2 regions of the Shewanella halifaxensis HAW-EB4 genome follow, and region 2 is predicted to be linked to the other one. Evidence: riboswitches for the same ligand, from Rfam matches in the RefSeq annotation. Region 2 holds a riboswitch; the other holds the start of a gene.
What was found. Region 2 has a riboswitch for cyclic di-GMP ahead of SHAL_RS23620 (immunoglobulin-like domain-containing protein). Riboswitches for the same ligand answer to the same signal wherever they lie in the genome.

Region 1: linked by a shared signal. The riboswitch ahead of SHAL_RS18000 (M66 family metalloprotease) and the one ahead of SHAL_RS23620 (immunoglobulin-like domain-containing protein) in region 2 are both predicted to bind cyclic di-GMP.

The regions. Positions count from the first base shown of each region.
Region 1 is NC_010334.1:4,234,940-4,240,452, reverse strand. Features, by position in the region: gene SHAL_RS18000 (M66 family metalloprotease) at 1-2,809, opposite strand, end outside; cyclic di-GMP riboswitch class I at 2,913-3,000, opposite strand; gene SHAL_RS17995 (TM2 domain-containing protein) at 3,716-4,057, opposite strand; gene add (adenosine deaminase) at 4,626-5,513, opposite strand, start outside.
Region 2 is NC_010334.1:4,543,341-4,548,853, reverse strand. Features, by position in the region: gene SHAL_RS19370 (Bax inhibitor-1 family protein) at 1-248, shown strand, start outside; gene SHAL_RS19365 (HlyD family secretion protein) at 330-1,361, opposite strand; gene SHAL_RS19360 (hypothetical protein) at 1,358-1,669, opposite strand; cyclic di-GMP riboswitch class I at 2,113-2,198, shown strand; gene SHAL_RS23620 (immunoglobulin-like domain-containing protein) at 2,269-4,452, shown strand; gene SHAL_RS19345 (pyridoxal phosphate-dependent aminotransferase) at 4,676-5,513, shown strand, end outside.

The DNA of each region.
Region 1 (5,513 bases), 310 kb from region 2:
CTTCACAATACAGGGTTACCTGAGCTAATTCCTGCAGGGGTAGATTAATATGGAATTTGTTGCTTTCGCTGCTATTTAAACGCTGGCCCGGTAAGTCATAAGAAACAAATTGTCCTTGCTTATCTAATACCTCGAGGCGGCACACATTGTTGTGACTGTATTGTACTTGCTCGGTTGGATTACGCCAAATCGTGTAGGTCCAATCACGATTATTACTGTGCTTAATCCCTGGGATTTGTGAACATTTATCACCTTGTACAAAGCCTGCGCCATTATGACTAGGATTGTTGATATCAGTTAATAGACAAAGATTAACTTCGCCAATCTCTGGTGTCGGGGTGTAAACAATCTGGCCTCTACCTAGTGGGTACAACAGTGAATAGTCACCTGTAGCCGATACCATCTGTTGTGACTGGCCATTAATGCTCCAGTGCATATCATCACTGGTTCGGCAGTTGTTGTTAGTGCTATCAACATGACCTACCAAGTTGACATTATCACCTGTAGTTGTAGTAAAGCTAAACTGGCATAAGCGTTTGTAATTGCCATTATCAGCAAGGGTTTTCCATGTAGTTAATGCTAATTGTTCTTCAGTTAAACTTTGATAATGATGCCATCCACCCGTTAATGTCTGCCCTGAGTCGATAGGCGTGTATTCTGTAGCGTTAGGTAATTGGAAGGTATTGCCATAGTTGCCGTAGAGCACTGGATAGATCTGACTCGGATTGAGTCGCATCGGATCGTAAATTCCCACTAGAGTGGTAACTTTTATACCCGTTTGCTGCGCAGCAAGTGCATCAGACTCTACATTGAGGTAGCTTTGCTGCTCTTGATCCCACTTTACGTAATAGCTTGTGCCATCTGGAGTTTGGTTGTAACCATTATTAAGCCATGCTTGGGTGCGCCTAGCTTGCATTGGGTGCTCATAGGTATAGTTACTCACTAACCCCATTTTTTGATTCTCACCGCCAGCTTGGGCATCACGCAGGAAGCTAAATATGTCCAGATAAGGAGGGGAGATCTCGCCGCCAAGATTTAACTCTTTAGCAGACCCACGCCAATTGATATTGCCGATAAAGCGTTTAAATACAGCATCCCAACCCCAGCCGCTTTGCATATCATGCACAGAGGCCATACTTGGATAGTGCCCTAGGCCGTAGTTATGTCCTAGTTCATGGGACCATTCGTTACCTGTAGTTGATTCGAGGGTAACAATCCCACCACCGCCACTGCCACCGTGTACAACCGTTTCCGTTTGCCCTGTTTCGGCATCGATATAAACCCCCACATTGGTATGAGCGGTAATGTGATTGAAGTGACGATTATAAGCCTGTGAACTGCCAGCTGTGGCAGTTATGCCTACGTTGGCATTGTTAATACCTGTTGAAATAAGCGCTTTACCTATGGCCTCACGCATATCGCCGCCGTGCCAGCCACCATCAGTCTCGCTGCGCTCGGTATAAACTTTACCATTTGGCATGGTGACTTTTTCAAAATATGCTGAGGCGTATTGGCCGACGATTAATTTAGACACTGGAATTTTTTGGAAATAATCCGCGGCATGTTCAGCTGTGTTATTGGCCATAGTGTTGCGACCACGAGGCTGGGTTAACATACCCATATCGATATTTTGGATGATTAGCTCTGGTGCACCACCAAACTCAATATTTTGTTGAGACAGCTCAGAGTGTCGACCATGGTTATCAACAAACTGCAGTGATAAGCCGGGTTTTATCCAATTCCATTTTAACGGTAAGCTCCACAAATTGTGGCCAAATATTACCGTTGGACGCCCCTCAACTGCATATTGATCGGTTTTCGGTTGGTTAGCTGGAGGCAGCATTATTTGACGGGTAACCAATTCGCCATCTTGATAAATCTCAACCCACATTTGGTTTATGTCATCTTGTTGTGGGCTCACCAACAACATCGCTTCCCGGCCAATAACGATATCTGGGGCACCCAAATCCTCATTGCCAAACGGTGCCGTAATACTGTGACTCTGCATAAATGAAACATGTGCAGCAATATTACCCTCAAGGTGGTTTAAGTTGCGAGTTCCATCATGAAAGCCCACTTTTTCTTTTTCCGTGATGAAGTTAAATGCCTCAAGCTCAATACAAGCTGTTGTGTTACAGGCCTGAATTTGAACTTGGTATTGGGTTTCAGGCATAAGTTGGCTGAAGAAGAACTCAGGTTCATTTGCAGTAAACAGCTGTGGAGCCATTTTGCTATTTGTTTGCGTCAAACTGATTTTATAATTATTGCCTGCAACATGGCCCTGCCAAGTAAGCGTTGCACCGAGATCAAACACCCCTGAAAGTTCAACATTAGATATAGTCGGTGCACTTATGCACTCTTTGTTCTCAAAGCGCATGACTTGTTCCGTTGAGAACATTTGATTTGGATTATACTCAATAAAGCAGCCGTCGGTTGAGCTGCTCATGCTGCCGAATTCATCATGGATAAAGTAAAAGCCATGGTCGTTATTCATAACGATGTCCCATTTCTCATCAAGGAAAGGGAAGGTATCGTAATATGGGGCCAATGCCTCAGCACCACCATAAGGAAGTGGAAACTTAGGGTAATTATTTTCGTGTAGTTCAAAACGATGATTATTATAAACAATATAACGTTTATTGTTTTCTTCAATCACCCCATCGCCACTCATGCCGCGCTGTTTCATACTTGTGATAATACTGAAGGTTTGCTCAGCGGATTGCTGCATATTGATTTGTGCTTGTGCCGACAACGGCAGCAGCGCGCTGGTAACAAGCAGTGCTAGAGAACGAACTTTATTTTGTAGCATTAAAAAATCCTTATTGAAGTAGATAAATCAATAAGGCAAAACGCGTAAACATGACCTGTCGCTCATCAACAACTACAGAGAGCTGTTTGAGTAGCAAGATACCAATGGCATCCCCGCTATCATAGGTACAATTGACCCTTAGACCGGTGGTTTTGCGTCCCAGTCTTTCAACTGGTTTGCCTTTTCGCTGTAACAATTGTGAATTACTGTTGCGCGAATGTATTGGTAACGGCTTTGTAGTGCAATCTTTATCTTGAAATTGTTGGTTACTTGCTTTGTTTGTGGTCGATTTGTTTGCGATAAGATGGGCAGAGCCTTAGCTTGCGTGAATATAAAGATTATATCTTGGTACGTTACGCCTCTATAGTTGGGCGAAAATTAGGAGAGAGGAGGGGGACCAATCAGTATAATAAAGTGATCTACTCAGAGTCTTTTAGCATCCGATGAATAACGATGCTATTCACTCGCTGCGACCTGTATGTTCCCGATATTCATAAGACATTTCTTTTCACTGACCCATAGGGATATAGAAAATGACCTTAAAGGGGATGGACAGCTTAACACCATGGTGATCAGATGCTGCGAATGCCCCTTGTTCAAAGTAGAAGTGCACGACTATATGGATATAGGAGGATGAGTAACGCAGCAGCTGATACCTAGGATCAATTAATGACCTTGCCTCAAAAGTGCTAAACGCTCGCTGAGCGGTCAAGTCTTTATACTGATTAATATTACTAAATAGCTTGCGTAGTTATGGGCTTATAATTGTTTTTAAATAGTGAGACAGAGTAAGCTTTTTAATCTTAAATCCAACTCCGCCCAATAAAAAAGACAGCCTAAGCTGTCTTTTCCTAAATCTTTAAAAACGGTGAGGGCGTTTTAGCAGGTGCTCACTTAAAAAACGGTTTAAATCCCCTGTGACACTCTTTTGCAGTAACGCTGCTCAAAATTAAAGGGTGTCATCTTCAGGGTGCGGACCGCATCGACCCAGCCAACGACCATAGGCACCAGTGTCCAGCTAAATGCTAAGTATAAGCTACCCTTTAGGTGCTGACCTAAATAGAACTTATGTAGCCCCAACCCACCTAGTAGGAAGCTAAACCAGATGGCAAGCTTCTGATTTTTGATGCGCATATCAGGATCGACTCCAGCCAAGGATTCTAGCCCTTGTGCTGCATAACATTGGGGGCAAGAGATTGAATTAAGGTCGATTTTATGGTTGCACTGTGGGCAATCTATGTTCTGCATTGCAAACTCCAATAGTCAATACGGCTGATATCTGGCTAATACCTCATTATGCGTACAAGTGTGCGCCGAAACATAGGTACCTAGTTCACAAAATTAAAATAAAAGCGTTAATTTTGGTCTTGTTGAGTTTTGCGTAGAGGAGAAAAGGGGGGAGCTTAAAAGTTACGAGAACAATTTTAAGTTTCGATTCAGCTCAAATTAGTCTGAGTTTGGGCTGTGCTGGTTCTATCTATATGGAGATGGTGTTATAGCTAGCAATTCCACTGAAGAGTATATGTCTTTGGTAATCGATTAGTCAGTTACAATGATAACGATACTAATGGCGTTATAGATGAAATTAAAATCTATACTCATTCGCCCACAAGCTTTAGAGCCGTGAGCTACGATATCTTTTAATCGTTAGCTTATCTAAGTGCTGGGAGGCTATTGTCAAAAGCCCATAATAAAAGGCTATTAACATCAGTTAATAGCCTTTTCTGTAATACCGTTTGGCTCATTATTTTAGCTAAAGCGCTAATCTTAAAGCAGTAGTCTTAAAGTGCTAACTTTAAATCAGTAGCCTTAGGTTTTAGGCAATAAATTTCAATAGAGACTGTTTTACTTCGTCAGACGCAAACGCATTTTCAACACTTATCTTATAGATCTGAAAGTAGTCTTGTTCGCTTAAGTTAAACTTCTCCGCCGCTAGCTGTAGCTCTTTGGTCATTGTGGTATCAGACACAGTACGGTTATCGGTGTTAATGGTGACCAGTAGACCATCACGGTAGAAGTCACCAAATGGGTGGCTCTCTATGTTTTCAACCGCTTTGGTTTGTACGTTACTGCTAGGGCAGGCTTCGAGTGCTACCGCCTCAGCTCGTACTAACTCATAAGCATCTTTATGGTTATTGATATGAATACCATGGCCGATCCGTTCGGCACCCAGAAGCGAGATTGCATCATAGACGTTCTGACCGACGCCTTGTTCACCCGCATGAATGGTGATCCGGTAGCCTTTATCGAGGGCATACTTGGCGTAAGGAATATACTCGTGGCAAAAACCTGGCTCTTCACTTGCCGCTAAGTCAAACGCCACCACGCCTTTGTTAAGGAATGTAGCGCCGGCATCGATAACCTCATTGATATCATCTTTTGGTAGTACCTTAATGATAGAAAGGATGTAGTTACCCTTAATATCATAGAGGGCTTCAGCCCTGTGCATACCTTTGACGACACTGCCAATAATTTGCTCGAAGTTAAGCCCTTGCTTGCGATGAAGCTGTGGCCCAAAACGTACCTCTAGGTACTTCACGTTCTCTTTAGCGGCATCTTCAAATAGCTCGAACGATACACGTTCAAGCGCTGCCTCTGTTTGCATAACCGATACAGGCAGTGCAAAGCGAGTCAGATATTCATCAAGGTTAGGGCAAGATTCTGGCGCCACCATCAGGGATTTGATGTCGTCAACGTTATCGCT
Region 2 (5,513 bases):
TGTTGGTTGTGATCACGGGGTGGATCTTAACGATTGAGCTGAGTTGGTTGCTCATGTTTGGCCATAGCCATGAGTTAATTCACTGGATCGTGGCCGTCAGCATGTGCGGCTACATAGGATACTTTTGGGCGCAGGCCTGTAAATACGGCGAAACCTTAGATGAAGCGATCGATTTTGGTGGCCTGCTGTATATGGAGATCATTAACTTGTTCCTACGACTGTTAGAGATCTTATCCTCCAAGCGATAAATCACTGAGTTTCATCACGGTTAAAAAGCACAGCCTAGGCTGTGCTTTTTGTTTATGTCGCCATAGTTGCCATCACCGCGCTTATAGCGGATTGAGGTAAGCTTTTACCGCTGTTAATCTCACCGTTGCTGCACCAATAATGTCGAGAAATCCCAATATCGAGGACGGCTTGTCGGCGCTTATCCACGCCGAGCCCGTGGCGCCAATAGGCAGCATCGCCATAGTGGCGTCATCGACCTCAAGCACCACAGTTCTGCCAACAGGCATGGAGCCTAAGTTGATGTGACGAGACACCATCTGCTCGCGAGGTAAGATATCGCCTTGAGCTTCACCTGTGGCCTCAACCTTGCTGTGCACTCTTGCTCTGAATATCTGCCCAGGGTAGGCATTAATATAGAACTCGGCAAACTGTCCGGGTTGAATATAGGCAAAGGACTGGTCGGGAATACGCATCTCGACAAACTTGCGGCCAGTATCCCAAAGGTGCATGGCACCGACACGCGAGCCATCGGCGATATAGACATGGGTCACCATGCCGTCAAATGGTGCACGTACTTCGAGTCTTTTAAGCTCAAACTCTTGTTTACGCAACTGGGCATATTGCACCTCTAGTTGGGCATATTGAACCTTGAGTTCGGCAGTGGTGATCTCTACTTTATCGGCAGCGTTTTCTAGATCTCGCTCACTCACATGATCGCCCAAGTTAATTTTACGTTGGTGATTACGCTTGGCCTGCGCCAGTTTGACTTCTGTCGCTTCAATATTGCGCTTTACCTCTTGTACTCTGGCATTGATCTCATCGATGGCGCTGCTGACCTTGTCATCGACCAAGGTGTAGAGCAGTTCGCCTTTGTTCACGTGTTGGTTGTGATCGATTGAGATAGTATCGATCTGTTGGCCAATCGCTGGTGACAAAATGGCGTGTGGAGCGCGCACTGTGGTGGAGTTGGTCAGATCCGCCGGCGAGTAGAAACGATGAGCTAAGAATAGGGCCACCGCAATCAGGCAGCCAACAAATACGCTGATAAAGTAGTTTCTAGGTCTCGCTTTAATGACTTTAAATTTGAATAGTAACCAGACGATAAAAATATAGGGCAGCATTATCTCTTTCATGCGCGCGTCCCCCTAATCCACTCTTGTACTCGGTCCCAATCGGTCACGATGGCGATAACGGCGAGCACCCAAAGTGGCTTCCAAAACAGGCCTAGCATACAGAGCCAGAAAACCAGTTTGGCCTGCCGCATGCCGCGTTCTTTGGCTAAGTACTTGGGTAATGAGTGTAGGTGCCAAAGTTTTAGTGCTACCCAGCTGACTATCCCTAAGGTGATCAGGGTGACGACCCACATAAAGGCAATAGATTCGAGCAGCAGCATTACGCTAGGGAGGTTTTCGTAAGTTAAATTGGTGTCATGGATCTTCATTCAACTCTCTTAGATAGCTAATCATTAGGTTAAAAACATGAAATAAACTGACTGCAAATATTAGCTTTTCTTAGCTGAACCCCAGTTGAACTCTATGGGCGGTTCTTGAGATTTGTGCCAATAAATAGTGATTGCGCTAACTCATATCAATAATCTGACATTTTTAGGTTTGGGTTATATTTTTGGCGTTAATTTTGTCAAATTATTTTTAATGGTTACTTTTATTGAATAACTCTGGCGTTAGTTACTTTAAATGTTGGTTAATGTATATTTTGTTTTATTTTTATCTTTGTTTAATCAGTATGTTAGTTGTCAATATTTTGTCTTTTGTGGTTTTAAGGTGTTTATTGCTGTTAGCTTGGGTTTTGTCGCTATATTTAGATTTACAAAATTAGGGTTACAGATAATAATCCGCAAAATAAGACGAGTGCTATTTATGCACTTGATGAAAAAGGCAAAACCTGTGAAAGCGGGTGACGCAAAGCATCCAGCCTAACGGAGCAACTCCTACGGCAGTGGCGCTACCGCAAGTGACACGGGCAGCAGATATTACCTGCCTGTTTGTTGCTTTTCGATATTGAATGAAAAGGGATGAATTAATGAAATCACTCAAACTTAATCTACTTGGCGCAAGCATAGCCTTGGCAATGGGCGCGGTTTCGGCGCCAGCGATGGCCAATGGCGTTGATATGATTAACCCACAAGCGGGGGTTGTTGTGGGTTACTGGCATAACTGGTGTGGCGGCGCGGGCTATAAAGGTGGTGTCGCCCCTTGTGTGACCTTAACTGAGGTCGATCCGCAATATAACGTGGTCGATGTGTCGTTTATGAAGGTCTACGGCGCAGTCGGCACCATTCCTACCTTTAAACTCGATCCTGAAATTGGTTTAACCGAAGCACAATTTATTGAGCAGATCGGCGAGCTCAACCGCCAAGGCCGTTCGGTATTGATCGCCTTAGGCGGCGCCGATGCTCATATCGAGCTACGCAGTGGTCAAGAGCAAGCTTTAGCCAGTGAGATTATTCGTCTTGTCGAAGTCTATGGCTTTGATGGTCTAGATATCGATTTAGAGCAAGCGGCGGTGACCGCTGCAGACAACCAAACCGTTATTCCTGCGGCGCTGCGTATCGTTAAAGATTACTACCGTGAGCAGGGCAAAAACTTCTTGATCACCATGGCGCCAGAATTTCCGTACCTGACAACAGGCGGTAAGTATGTGCCTTATATCACCGCGCTAGAGGGCTATTATGACTGGATTAACCCACAGTTTTATAACCAAGGCGGCGATGGTATCTATATCGAGGGGCTAGGTTGGGTTGCGCAAAACAACGATAACCTTAAGCAGGAGTTTATCTATCATATTGCCGATGCCTTATCTAACGGCACCAACGGCTTTACCAAGATCCCCCACGATAAGTTAGTGTTTGGTATTCCAACTAATATCGACGCCGCAGCAACGGGTTATATCAATGAGCCGCAAAAGCTATATGCGGCATTTGAGCAATTAAAAGCGCAGGGTCAGCCGCTACGTGGTGTGATGACTTGGTCGGTTAACTGGGATATGGGACAGAGCTCTGCGGGTCAGGCGTACAACGAATCATTTATTAAGGCTTATGGTCCATTCATTCATGGTCAAGATATTCTGCCGCCAGAGCCAGATAACGGTAAGCCAATTTTCTCAGGGCTTAGCAACACTCGCGTTAAGTTAGGCGCAGAGTTTGATGCACTGGCGGGCGTAAATGCTCGTGATATGGAAGATGGTGACATCACATCAAGTATTCAAGTTGAAGGCTCGGTCGATACTCTGACCTTAGGTTTGTATGCACTGACTTATCGCGTAAGTGATAGTGATGACAACCTAACTGAGCAGGTGCGCACGGTAGAGGTATACAACACTAAACCTGAGCTTAAGGGTGTCGCCAACGCTAGCGTATTACTGGGCAGTGTTTTCGATGCATTAGCGGGCGTGAGTGCTATCGACGCCGAAGATGGTGACCTAACGGCGCAAGTTAGTGTCGAAGGTGATGTGGATACCAGCAGCGTAGGTCAGTACCTACTAACCTATCGCGTCAGTGATAGTGCAGCTCAGCAAGTTGAGGTGTTACGAACCATCACAGTAAAAGAGCAGGGCGCGGTGTGCGATAACGCTTGGGATGCGACAACCACCTATCTTGGCGGTGAAACAGTAAGCCATGCTAGTAAGAGCTGGTTAGCGGGCTGGTGGACTCAAGGTGATGAGCCGGGTACCACAGGTGAGTGGGGCGTTTGGAAAGCCCAAGGTGATAGCGATTGTGATGGTGGTCTGCCGCCAGTGGTAAAGCCGACACTTGATATAAGCGGTATTGCACCGCGCTATGTGCTTGAGCAAGGCAGTGTGTCTATTGAGTTTAGCGCTAGCGTTAACCAAACTATGGTAGTTAATGCTAGCTTAGTGCAAGGCAGCACTGTGTTTGCAAGTAGTGAAGTCAGCGTAGCTAGCTCAGCAGCTATGACTCTATCTGCAACGGATTTAGCGGCAGGCAGCTATGAAGTCGTAGTGAGCGCACCAGAACAGGAACTGATTCGTCGTACTAGCATTAGCTTGGTTGAAGAAGATAGCGAGGGCGGCGACTATCCAGCTTACGCGGCAGGCACAAATTACCAAGCGGGTGACGTAGTCACTAATGCTGGCGGTGTATATGAGTGCCTACCTTGGCCAAACAGCGGCTGGTGTAGTGGCGCTGCGAGTCATTATGCGCCAGGTACAGGTAGTGCGTGGCAAGATGCCTGGTTTGCTCGTTAATCGTGAATGCTATGATTGTATAGCATGAACACGCTAAAGCCTCGTCGATGTGACGGGGCTTTTTTACGCAATAAATACATAGCTAATTTATTCTTTATTTATATAGGATTAGGTGTATGAAAAAGTGTGATCTTGGCTACAAATCTAGTCTGCTAGACTAGCGATAGTGAGTCGTTAATAAGAATATCTAGTGTATATATTAATTCAATAATAATAACTAAGTATGCAAAACTCTTCTTTCAAGTTAAGTCGTCGTCAATTCTTATATGCAGGTGCCGCCGCATCAAGTTTAGCGACCTTAGGTTGCAGCTCAACCTCAATCTCTACTGCAGCAAGTTCGTTAGCATCGGCCTCGATGAGTACGGATGAGCCGATCCCGCTTAATTTTAATGAGAACCCACTCGGCTTGGCACCTAAAGCCCAGCAAGCAGTTACCGATGCGTTGCCCAATGCTTGGCGTTACCCCGATGCGGCCCGAAGTGAGCTGATGGCGAGTATTGCTGGCAATTTGGGGCTTATAGAGTCGCAGTTAATCTATGGTAATGGCTCCTCTGAAGTGCTTAAGATGGCGCTTGATGCCCTCGCGCAAAGCAATAGCCAGTTGGTGATGCCAGATCCAAGTTATGGGGTGATAATCGATTACGCCATGGCGCGTGGAATCCCTGTGGTCAAGGTCAAGCTCGATGGTGACTGGCAAACCGATTTAGCCCAGATGCAAGCAAAAGTGGCTCAGCATAATGGCCCGTCGATTGTGTACCTGTGTAACCCTAATAATCCAACGGGATTAGTATTACCACAGAGTGAGCTGAATCAGTGGTTAGATAAGGCATCGAGTCAACTAAGCTTTATCATTGATGAGGCCTATGTGGAGTATGTCGCTCAAGCTGGGTTTGTGTCTGCGGTTGAACGGGTGAAGCAAGGTCAGTCACATATTGTGGTGTGTCGAACCTTCTCAAAAATCTACGCCCTTGCTGGGCTACGTGTCGGTTACGGCGTGGCGCATAGCGAGCTCATTAAGGCGATGCAGGCGCAGGCAAGTATCGATAATGCCAATCTAATCG